DNA from 3 places in the Priestia sp. ABM2_011 genome. Region 2 is predicted to be linked to each of the others. Evidence: predicted binding sites of a transcription regulator. Region 2 holds the regulator's gene; each other region holds the start of a gene.
The links. The regulator Rex, encoded in region 2, represses fermentation and respiration genes when NADH is low (regulators of the CRP and FNR family bind a similar motif). The targets are predictions, from matches to a motif close to TTGTGAAATATTTCACAA.

Region 1: nirB (nitrite reductase large subunit NirB) is a predicted target of Rex. The motif match lies at 2,146-2,163, and genes of this name have one in related genera.
Region 3: ACXAE4_RS01670 (anion permease) is a predicted target of Rex. The motif match lies at 1,571-1,588, and genes of this name have one in related genera.

What each region holds. Positions count from the first base shown of each region.
Region 1 covers NZ_JBSWUB010000001.1:4,155,536-4,158,971, forward strand. The annotation lists gene nirB (nitrite reductase large subunit NirB) at 1-1,920, opposite strand, end outside; gene ACXAE4_RS22070 (SGNH/GDSL hydrolase family protein) at 2,300-2,986, opposite strand; partial or broken gene ACXAE4_RS22075 (FAD-dependent oxidoreductase) at 2,986-3,399, opposite strand.
Region 2 covers NZ_JBSWUB010000001.1:30,623-34,058, reverse strand. The annotation lists gene ACXAE4_RS00165 (ABC-F family ATP-binding cassette domain-containing protein) at 1-888, opposite strand, end outside; gene ACXAE4_RS00160 (redox-sensing transcriptional repressor Rex) at 1,348-1,986, shown strand; gene tatA (twin-arginine translocase TatA/TatE family subunit) at 2,040-2,225, shown strand; gene tatC (twin-arginine translocase subunit TatC) at 2,241-2,996, shown strand; gene ACXAE4_RS00145 (YdiK family protein) at 3,022-3,249, opposite strand; gene ACXAE4_RS00140 (CPBP family intramembrane glutamic endopeptidase) at 3,246-3,436, opposite strand, start outside.
Region 3 covers NZ_JBSWUB010000001.1:292,261-295,696, forward strand. The annotation lists gene ACXAE4_RS01660 (PepSY domain-containing protein) at 1-23, shown strand, start outside; gene ACXAE4_RS01665 (class I SAM-dependent rRNA methyltransferase) at 210-1,409, shown strand; gene ACXAE4_RS01670 (anion permease) at 1,715-3,148, shown strand; gene ACXAE4_RS01675 (alpha-amylase) at 3,177-3,436, opposite strand, start outside.

The DNA.
Region 1 (3,436 bases), 4.1 Mb from region 2:
AAACTGCTCGCCGACGCATGTTTTCACGGTCCGCAGCGACTTACCGTACGCGTAGCCAGAAGGCATATCTAACTCTTCCCATACGCTAGGCAAATCTTCTTTTTTAACACCAAACAAATCAAGACGCTGACCACCCGTCACTTTTACGAGCGGAATTTCATATTTATCAACAACATCTGCAATTTTTCGTAAATCTTCTGCGTTTGTGACGCCTCCGTACATGCGAGGAACAACAGAATACGTGCCGTCTTTTTGAATATTGGCGTGCATGCGTTCATTCACAAATCGTGATTCGCGTTCATCAACGTATCCGGTTGGATTCACCATACCTAAATAATAGTTTAGCGCTGGACGGCATTTCGAACAGCCTTCTTCATTGTTCCATTCAAGTACATTCATCACTTCACGCGTATGCGAAAGGCCCTTTGCTTTGATTTCTTCGACAACTTCATCTCGTGACAAAGTCGTACAGCCGCAAATCGCTTCTTTTTGAGCCGTAGCGTCAAAGTCAGCGCCAAGAGTATGCTGAAGCACTTCCGCTACAAGCGGTTTACATCCTCCGCAGGAGCGAGAGGCACTTGTACAAGCTTTGATTTCATCAACCGATGAGCATCCTTGTTTTTGGATAGCTTCCACAATCGTACCTTTTGTTACGCCGTTACAGCCGCAAATAATATCATCGGCGCTCATGCTTGCTACTAAGCTTTCACCCGCGTTACCGCCAGACGGCTGTAAAATCGACACTTTTGCGACATCGGATACATCTTCTTGCTTTTGAATCATTGAAAACAGTCGATTTCCGTCGCTGCTGTCTCCAAAAAGAACGGCTCCTACGATTTGATTGCCTCGCAAAACAAGTTTTTTATAAATACCGTCTTGTTCATCGAACACTTTGATTGCTTTTTTCTTTTCATCTTCCGTGAAGTCTCCTGCTGAGAACACTTCAACACCTGATACTTTTAGCTGCGTGGATAAAACCGATCCTTCATAAGGCACTTTTTCTGCCCCGCAAATCGCTTTTGCTAATGCTTTTCCTTGTTCATACAAAGGTGCCACTAGTCCGTATACCATTCCTCTATGCTCTGCACATTCTCCAACCGCGTAGATGTTTGGAATATCCGTTTGCATATAGTCATTCACAACAATTCCTCGGTTTACGTCAAGTCCCGCTTCTTTTGCAAGCTGAACATTTGGCTTAATTCCAACGGCCATCACGACCAAATCAGCTTCTAAAAACGTCCCGTCTTTAAAAGATAATCCTTCAACTCGCTCATCGCCGACGATTTCGGCCGTTTGTTTTTCAAGCAAAAACTCCATGCCTTGTTTTTCTAATTCGTTTTGAAGCAATTTGCCGGCTGTTGGGTCGAGCTGACGTTCCATTAAATACGGAGCTAAATGAATCACAGATACGTCCATTCCCAAATTTAACAGTCCGCGCGCCGCTTCTAATCCAAGCAGTCCGCCTCCAATAACCGCTGCTTTTTTATACTGCTGTGATGCCTGCAGCATTTCATCCGTGTCTTTTATATCTCGAAAAGCCGTAACTCCTCTTTTATCGGATCCTGGAATCGGAAGAATAAAAGGAAGAGAGCCCGTTGCTAAAATTAACTCATCATACGATTCTACTCTCCCACTGTTTGTCGCTACTTCTTTTTTTACTGAATCGATACTCGTAACCGTTTCGCCCGTATATAATGTAATATTGTTTTCTTGATACCAGTTCCAATCGTTTAACGTAATGTCTTCAACATTTGTATCTCCTTGCAGCACTTTTGATAACAAAATACGATTATAGTTCGGATGCGGCTCGCTTCCGAAAATCGTAATCTCAAACGCTTCGCTTGAAAGCTTCAATACTTCTTCAATCGCTCGAACTCCAGCCATTCCATTTCCAATCAATACGAGTTTCTTTTTTTGCATCTTCCATTCCTCCCCTGGCGTCTATACCTGCTTGTTTCAAAGATATATTTTCTATGCATCTTTAAAGATATATTTAAGATATATGAATTTTCTGAATCGTTCAACTTATGTGTTAGGTTATCTAACACAGTTATGGTATGTATGCGATTCCATTGCTTTAACAGCAAGCAAAAAAAATAAGTGCTCTAATTACGTTTTAATTTGGATCATCCTTTGCATTTTATTTTGTGATGTTTTTCACAACATTAATTTAGCAAGAATAAATAACCTGAGCTATGATAAAAATCACTCCTATTAAAAATGATTAATAATTTCAGAGTTTTGGTCTAAAAACTCTAAAAAGACAAGCCCTATTCTACATATAATAGGGCTTGTCTTTTTATTTTCCCGTAAACCAATTCACAACGTATTCTCCCCACACTTCATTTCCTTTTTTCGTTAAATTGCCGCTGTCTTTATTGATATACTCTCCTAAATGAAACGGCCAAATGAGCGAATGATTCATATAATAAACCCAGTTTGCTTCGGATACTCCCCTGATCGCTTCTACCCCTTCTTCATAGGACTCGGTTTGTGAAATATATGGCTGTGAAGGCTGAATCATAAGGGTTTTTTTCAAATCTTTGAGCTGATGAATCAGCTTGTCTGTATTTTCAAACGTCTCATCTAGCGTAAGGTGCTGGTAATCATTTTTAAGAGGTGCTTCAAACAGAATAATGTTTGGCTGAAGTTGATTAATTTGATCAGCAATATGTGAGGATAAAAGCTCATCCGTTGTCCCGTTACCATATGAAAGTGTTTTAACCGTAAATACATCGCTTCCATATGTAGATGCTAGATCTTTTTTTAACTGCTGTGGCCACCCTGTTTCCTTTACGGATGTGGCAAGCACAAGAGTCAGAGGTTTTTTAATTGCGATAGATGACTGGATTTGCTTTGTGATAAAGTCCGGAATTTTTTTTGTATAAGCAGATACATCCGAAAACTGTTTTTCTTTATGTACAACAGCAGTTTTTACTTCACTTGCCTGCGCTTCCGTTTGCTCCTGCCAGTGCTGCGTCCCCATATATCTTCCGTGTCTTTTATATCTCGAAAAGCCGTAACTCCTTTTTTATCAGATCCTGGAATCGGAAGAATAAAAGGAAAAGAGCCCGTTGCTAAAATCAACTCATCATACGATTCTACTCTGCCGCTGTTTGTCGCTACTTGTTTTTTTATCGAATCGATACTAGTAACCGTTTCGCCCGTATATAATGTAATATTGTTTTCTTGATACCAGTTCCAATCGTTTAACGTAATGTCTTCAACATTCGTATCTCCTTGCAGCACTTTTGATAGTAAAATACGATTATAGTTCGGATGCGGCTCGCTTCCGAAAATCGTAATTTCAAACGCTTCGCTTAAAACCTTCAATACTTCTTCAATTGCTCGAACTCCAGCCATTCCATTTCCAATCGATACGAGTTTCTTTTTTTGCATCTTCCATTCCTCCCCTGGCGTCTATACCTGCTTGTTT
Region 2 (3,436 bases):
TCTGCTTTGCGCACGTTTTGTAGTCGATGCGCGGGCGATGTTTCGCTGAATAAAATCATTCAGCTTTGCGACTTCATCTTGCTGCTTTTCGTACTGACGCAACTCTTTTTCATATCGCTCTGCTTTTTGTACAAGGTATTTAGAGTAGTTGCCCGTGTACTTCACCGTTGTTTTTTGTACGACTTCATACACTTGATTTACGACTTTATCAAGGAAGTAACGATCATGTGAAACGATTAAAATAGCTCCTTCATACCCTTGCAGAAACTGTTCCAGCCATGCTAAAGTTTCAATATCTAAGTGGTTGGTAGGCTCATCCAGAATAAGCAAATCAGGCTTTGTTAAAAGCAGTTTTGCAAGAGCTAGGCGCGTTTTTTGTCCACCGCTTAAGGAGGAAATAGGGGTGCTGTAGTCAAAGTTTGAAAAACGGAAACCGTGAAGAATAGATCGTGTATCCGCTTCATATTGATAGCCGCCTAAATCTTTAAACGTTACTTGAAGCTGATCATACTCTTTGGTTAGTTTTTCGTATTGAACTGAATCATTAAAAATGTCTGGATCACCCATCTTCGTTTCAAGCGTACGTAATTCTTTTTCCATCTTCTTTAATGGAGCAAAGACAGTCATCATTTCTTCCCATATGGAGAGTGTTGACTCAAGAACTGTATCTTGTCCCATATAATCAATGGAAACACCCTTAGGTTTAATAATTTCTCCGCTGTCATAGGAAAGCTGCTCAGCAATAATTTTTAATAAAGTTGATTTACCAGCACCGTTTCGTCCCACTAGGGCAATGCGGTCTTTTGATTGTACTTCTAACTTTATATTCGATAAAATGGGTTCTGCCCCATAGTATTTTGTAATACCGTTCAATTGTAGAATAATCATTTTTTCACCTCTAGTAGTATATCCATAGTGTATTTTAACATATTTTTAACTACAAGTTCTTCCTACAAGCGTTTGTAATTTGTAGAGGGACAAGGACAAATGATGAAGCGAATGTTTTGATTCATGAAATAAAATGATTTTACCTGCACATTTTATACAGGATACTATGTTAAGATAAGAGATAAGTGCATCTCTGAACTTATCTATGATGGATGTAAAAAAATCCGTCATGACTAACAAACCGATCCTTTGAAGGGCTAATTGCTTCGTTCTACATACCGACTTTAAGGAGTGCTGAATAGACAAAAGCCGTCGAGGTGTGAAGCGGAGTATATATAAAACAAGAGAAAAGAGAGAGAATTGGAAGCGCTACCTCAAAGCGGTTGATGCTTTGTGAAAGGTAATGCAATATGACTTGAAAATGTTAGTAATGACATACATGAACTGAGGGGGTACAACGTGAACACTGAACAATTAAAAATACCACAAGCAACGGCTAAGCGATTGCCGCTTTATTATCGTTTTTTGAAAAATTTGCATGCTTCGGGTAAACAGCGTGTGTCGTCAGCGGAGTTAAGTGAGGCAGTGAAAGTGGATTCTGCTACTATTCGTCGGGACTTTTCTTACTTTGGTGCATTAGGAAAAAAGGGATACGGCTACAATGTGAATTATTTACTTACATTTTTCCGTAAAACGTTAGACCAAGATGAAGTAACGAAAGTAGCACTGATTGGCGTAGGGAATCTAGGAACGGCCTTTTTAAATTATAATTTTATTAAAAATAATAACACCAAAATTGAGTGCGCTTTTGATGTGATAGAAGATAAAGTAGGTACGAAAGTAGGCGACGTGCCGGTTTATCATCTTGACCAATTGGAAGATTATATGAGTGATGACATCTCAGTAGCGATTTTAACCGTTCCTGCCACTGTTGCTCAGCAAATTACTGATCGTTTAGTGAGTTGCGGAATTAAAGGAATTTTAAACTTTACTCCTGCACGCTTGAACGTACCGGATGAGATTCGACTCCATCATATTGATCTTGCTGTAGAATTACAGTCGCTTGTCTACTTTTTGAAAAATTATCCTGTTGAATAAGGCGGACTGTGTTACGATTTCCTTAAGTCTAAATTAATAAGGAGAGTGGGAATATGGGGATTGGAGCAGGCAGTTGGATTATTATTGCGATTGTAGCACTGCTTATTTTTGGACCGAAACGGTTACCGGAGCTAGGAAGATCAGTGGGCCAAACGCTTAGAGAGTTTAAGCATGCCGCTAGCGGTGCATCAGAAGATCGTGAAAAAGATAAACAGCGTCAAGTAGATGACAAAGAGTAAAAGGGTGATCATAGTATGACCGAACAAGAAATGTCAATATATGATCATATAGGAGAGCTGCGAAAACGCATTTTAATTGTTTTATTTTTCTTTGTGATTGCCACAATTGGCGGCTTTTTTATAGCGGATAAGGTCATTGTCTATTTACAGCATGCTGATGAGGCAAAAAATTTAACGATGAATGCATTTAGGCTAACAGATCCAGTTAAGATTTATATGCAATTTGCTGTTATTATCGGCTGTGTACTTGCAGCTCCTGTTGCACTGTATCAACTCTGGGCATTTATTAGTCCTGGTTTATATGAAAAAGAGCGGAAGGTAACGCTTGGATATATTCCTGTTTCCATTTTTCTCTTTATCGGCGGTGTCTCTTTTTCTTATTTTGTGTTGTTTCCATTTGTCGTCGATTTTATGACGCGCGTTTCTGATGAGCTGAATGTAAACCAAGTAATTGGCATTAATGAATACTTTTCTTTTTTAATGCAGCTCACACTGCCTTTTGGCCTGTTGTTTCAGCTTCCTGTCGTCGTAATGTTTTTGACGAGATTAGGAATTATAACGCCTATGTTTTTATCTCAAATTCGAAAATATGCCTATTTCGTACTGCTAGTTATTGCCGCACTTATTACACCACCGGAATTGCTCTCGCACATGATGGTGACAGTGCCGCTCTTAATTTTGTATGAAATCAGTATCATTATTTCCCGCATTTCGTATCGCAAAGTGTTAAAGGCAAGAGCAGAGCAAGAAAGAGAAGATGTTAGTATGTAAAAAAACCACTGAAACAGTGGTTTTTTTATTTAGATGAATCATCTTGATTTTTATATTGCTGCTGCAATTTTTTAATTTTGTAGTGCAAGATAAAGATGCGAACCGCAAACCTGAAATCGAATGCGGCTACGAGTGCAAATAAGATTGTGGGGAAATTCCAAACGGTTTCCTGAGCATTTTGAATTGCCAAGTAGGTGAATAAAATCCCCATAATAATATAAATAAACCCTCGTGTTAAAGGGATATTCTTCATAAAAACATGCCTCCAAAAATAAACTGCATTTGTTCTGCTTGTTTTTGCATTTCTATAATTTTATCTGCAAAAATAGTTTGAGATAAAATAACGATTGTATTCATCAAAACATGAGCAATAATAGGTACAACAATTAGTCTCGTCCTTGCATAAAGGAATGCAAATACAAATCCCATAGCTGTATACA
Region 3 (3,436 bases), 260 kb from region 2:
ATACTGGACAAGAGTGCTCATAATTTTTTATCTTAAAACATACATTTCATTTTTCATTCATATCAAGCAGAGGGTGCTTCAAGGCATCCTCTGCTTTTCTATTTTGTAACTGGAAACATTACCGGTTATCTATGTTAAGATAAATGTAGATTATTCTCGTAAAATGGATAAAACTAGAATGAACTAAATTAAATAGATAGGGTGTACACATGAGAAAAGAAGTACAAGTTATAGCCAAAGAAGCTTTTATTAAAAAAGTGAATAAAGGTTATCCACTCATTGAAAAAGATGCGCTTGTTGATGGTCATAAACTGCAAGAAGAAGGCGTTATTATTAACTTAGTCACTCCAAAAAATCAATTCTTAGCCAAAGGCTATTATGGAAAACAAAACAAAGGCTACGGATGGATTCTGACGAAGAAGAAAAGTGAACAAATTGACGCGGCGTTTTTTGTACGAAAAATTCAGCGAGCTATTGCCTCTCGTCACGATTTTTATGCGTCTGAAGATACAACTGCTTTTCGTGTATTTAATAGTGAAGGTGACGGAATTGGCGGCTTAATCATTGATTATTATGACGGATATTACGTCACGAGCTGGTATAGTGAAGGAATTTATCAATTTAAAGAATACGTTATTGAAGCTTTAAAATCTGCGCCTAACTTTAAAGGGCTGTACCAGAAAAAACGTTTCAACGTAAAAGGGCAGTATATTGAAGAAGATGATTTTGTAGTAGGGGATAAAGGTGAGTTCCCTTTAATTGTAAGAGAAAATGGTATTCGTTTTGCCGTTTATTTAAATGACGGAGCGATGGTTGGGGTCTTTTTAGATCAGCGAGACGTCCGTAAAACGATTCGAGATAAATATGCAAAAGGAAAGACCGTTCTAAACATGTTTTCGTATACAGGCGCATTTTCAGTGGCGGCCGCTCTTGGAGGAGCTGCGAAAACAACAAGTGTCGACTTGGCCAATCGCAGCTTGGCAAAAACAATTGAGCAATTTAGTGTAAATGGAATTGATCACGAAGCACAGGACATTATTGTGGAAGATGTTTTTAAGTATTTTAAATATGCGGTTAAGAAGAATATGACGTTCGATCTTGTGGTGCTAGATCCGCCGAGCTTTGCTAAATCGAAAAAGCATACGTTCAGCGCGGCAAAAGACTACAAAGATTTATTAAAAGAAGCCATTGCTCTTACAAAGCCAAATGGTGTCATTGTAGCTTCGACGAATGCAAGTAATTTTGATATGAAAAAATTTCATTCGTTTATTGAAAAAGCTTTTAACGAAAAAGGGGAACGTTACAAAATGATGGAGCAGTTCTCTCTTCCAGCTGATTTTAAAACAATAAAAGAATTTAAGTCAGGTGATTATCTCAAAGTCGTGTTTATTCAAAAAGTAAATCGTTAAATGCAAGGCTGCATGATGAACTCATGCAGCTTATTTATTTTGATGAAATAACGCTTACAAGCTATTTTGATGAAATAACGCTTACAAGCTATTTTGAAGGGAATAAAATGAAGGTGAAAGATAAAAATTGTCAATATGTATGATAAAATAATAAAGGAATTATGCTCAACACTTCACAAATTTACAATATCATCCTTATGAAACGTATTTTTACAATTATTTTATTTTAAAGGGGACAAGTATTGGGTACGAAGGGGAAAGAGCATACTACTATTATTATTTAAAAACATGAAAGGAGAAAGATTATGGCTGAAACAACTAAAAAGCCTGCCGGCGAAGTGAAGTTTATTCCTTTATTAATTTGTCTGGCAATCGGACTTGTTTTATGGTTTATTACACCTCCGTCCGGACTTGATGTGAAGGCTTGGCACTTATTCGCTATTTTTGTGGCTACTATCGTAGGTCTTATCATTAAACCATTGCCATTAGGCAGTGTAGCTATTTTATCTTTAACCATTATTGTATTAACTAATACATTAACACTTGAACAATCGCTCAGCGGTTTTCAAAATACGACGATTTGGTTGATCGTTATTGCATTCTTTATTTCTAGAGGTTTTATTAAGACTGGTCTAGGAACAAGGGTTGCCTATATCTTTGTTCGTTTGTTCGGTAAAAAGACGTTGGGACTATCGTATTCTCTTATCGTAAGTGATTTACTTTTATCACCTGCAATGCCGTCTAATACAGCACGAGCTGGAGGAATTATTCTTCCAATCATTCGTTCTTTATCTGAAACATACGGATCGAGAACTGGAGACGGTACGGAGCGCAGAGTCGGTGCTTTCTTAACAAAAGTATCGTTTCAAGGAGATATGATTACATCGGCTATGTTCGTAACGGCAATGGCGGCCAATCCTCTTGCTGTTAAAATGACGGAACAAATTACAGGAAAGACTATTTCATGGGTTGGATGGGCAGCGGCTGCAATCGTACCTGGAATTATTAGTTTAATTGTGATTCCGCTCGTTATTTATAAGCTGTATCCGCCAGAATTAAAAGAAACGCCGGAAGCATCTGAAATTGCAGCAAAAAAACTAAATGAAATGGGCCCGCTAAAGAAAGAAGAATGGTACATGATTGGGGTATTTTTACTTCTTCTTGTGCTGTGGATTTTTGGCGCTAATTTAAATATTAATGCAACAACAACTGCTTTTATTGGTCTATGTGCGCTGCTTTTAACGCAAGTGTTAAGCTGGTCGGACATCAAAAAAGAACAGGGAGCATGGGATACATTAGTCTGGTTTGCTGTTTTGGTTATGATGGCAACTTTCTTAAATGATCTAGGCATGATTCCTTGGTTCAGTGATCTGATGAAAGGCACTGTTAGTCATATGTCTTGGATGACGGCGTTGATTGTACTAGCTATTGCATATTTTTATTCTCACTACTTTTTTGCGAGTAACACGGCTCACGTCAGCGCTATGTACGCAGCATTTTTATCTGTCATCGTGGCCGCTGGTGCGCCTCCGTTACTGTCAGCATTAATTTTAGCGTTCTTTAGCAATTTATTTGGCTGTTTAACTCACTACGGCAGTGGACCGGCACCGGTGTTCTTCGGTAGTGGATATGTAACGCAGCAAAAATGGTGGTCGCTCGGCTTTTTAATTTCAATTATTCATATTATCATTTGGATTGGAATTGGCGGCTTGTGGTGGAAACTGCTAGGTCTATGGTAAAAAAACAGTGGCGCAGGCCACTGTTTTTTTATGCTTCAGCCCAAACGGATACAGAGCCGCCATTTACAGGGAAGTGTCCGTAGCCGTCTTCTTCGATCACAACTTGGTCTTCTCGGTTCTTTGTGAAGTCGATCCACGTTTGTCCGCTTCGGTGTTCGCCGACGAACATTCTCTTTTCGCCGTCTTCGCCGTTTGACATCACCACAGCGCATCCAGACTTCTCAAATTCCTCTACACCATGCCTTACCCATCCAATGGTATTCGGGTGATCAAAATAATCGTCTTGCT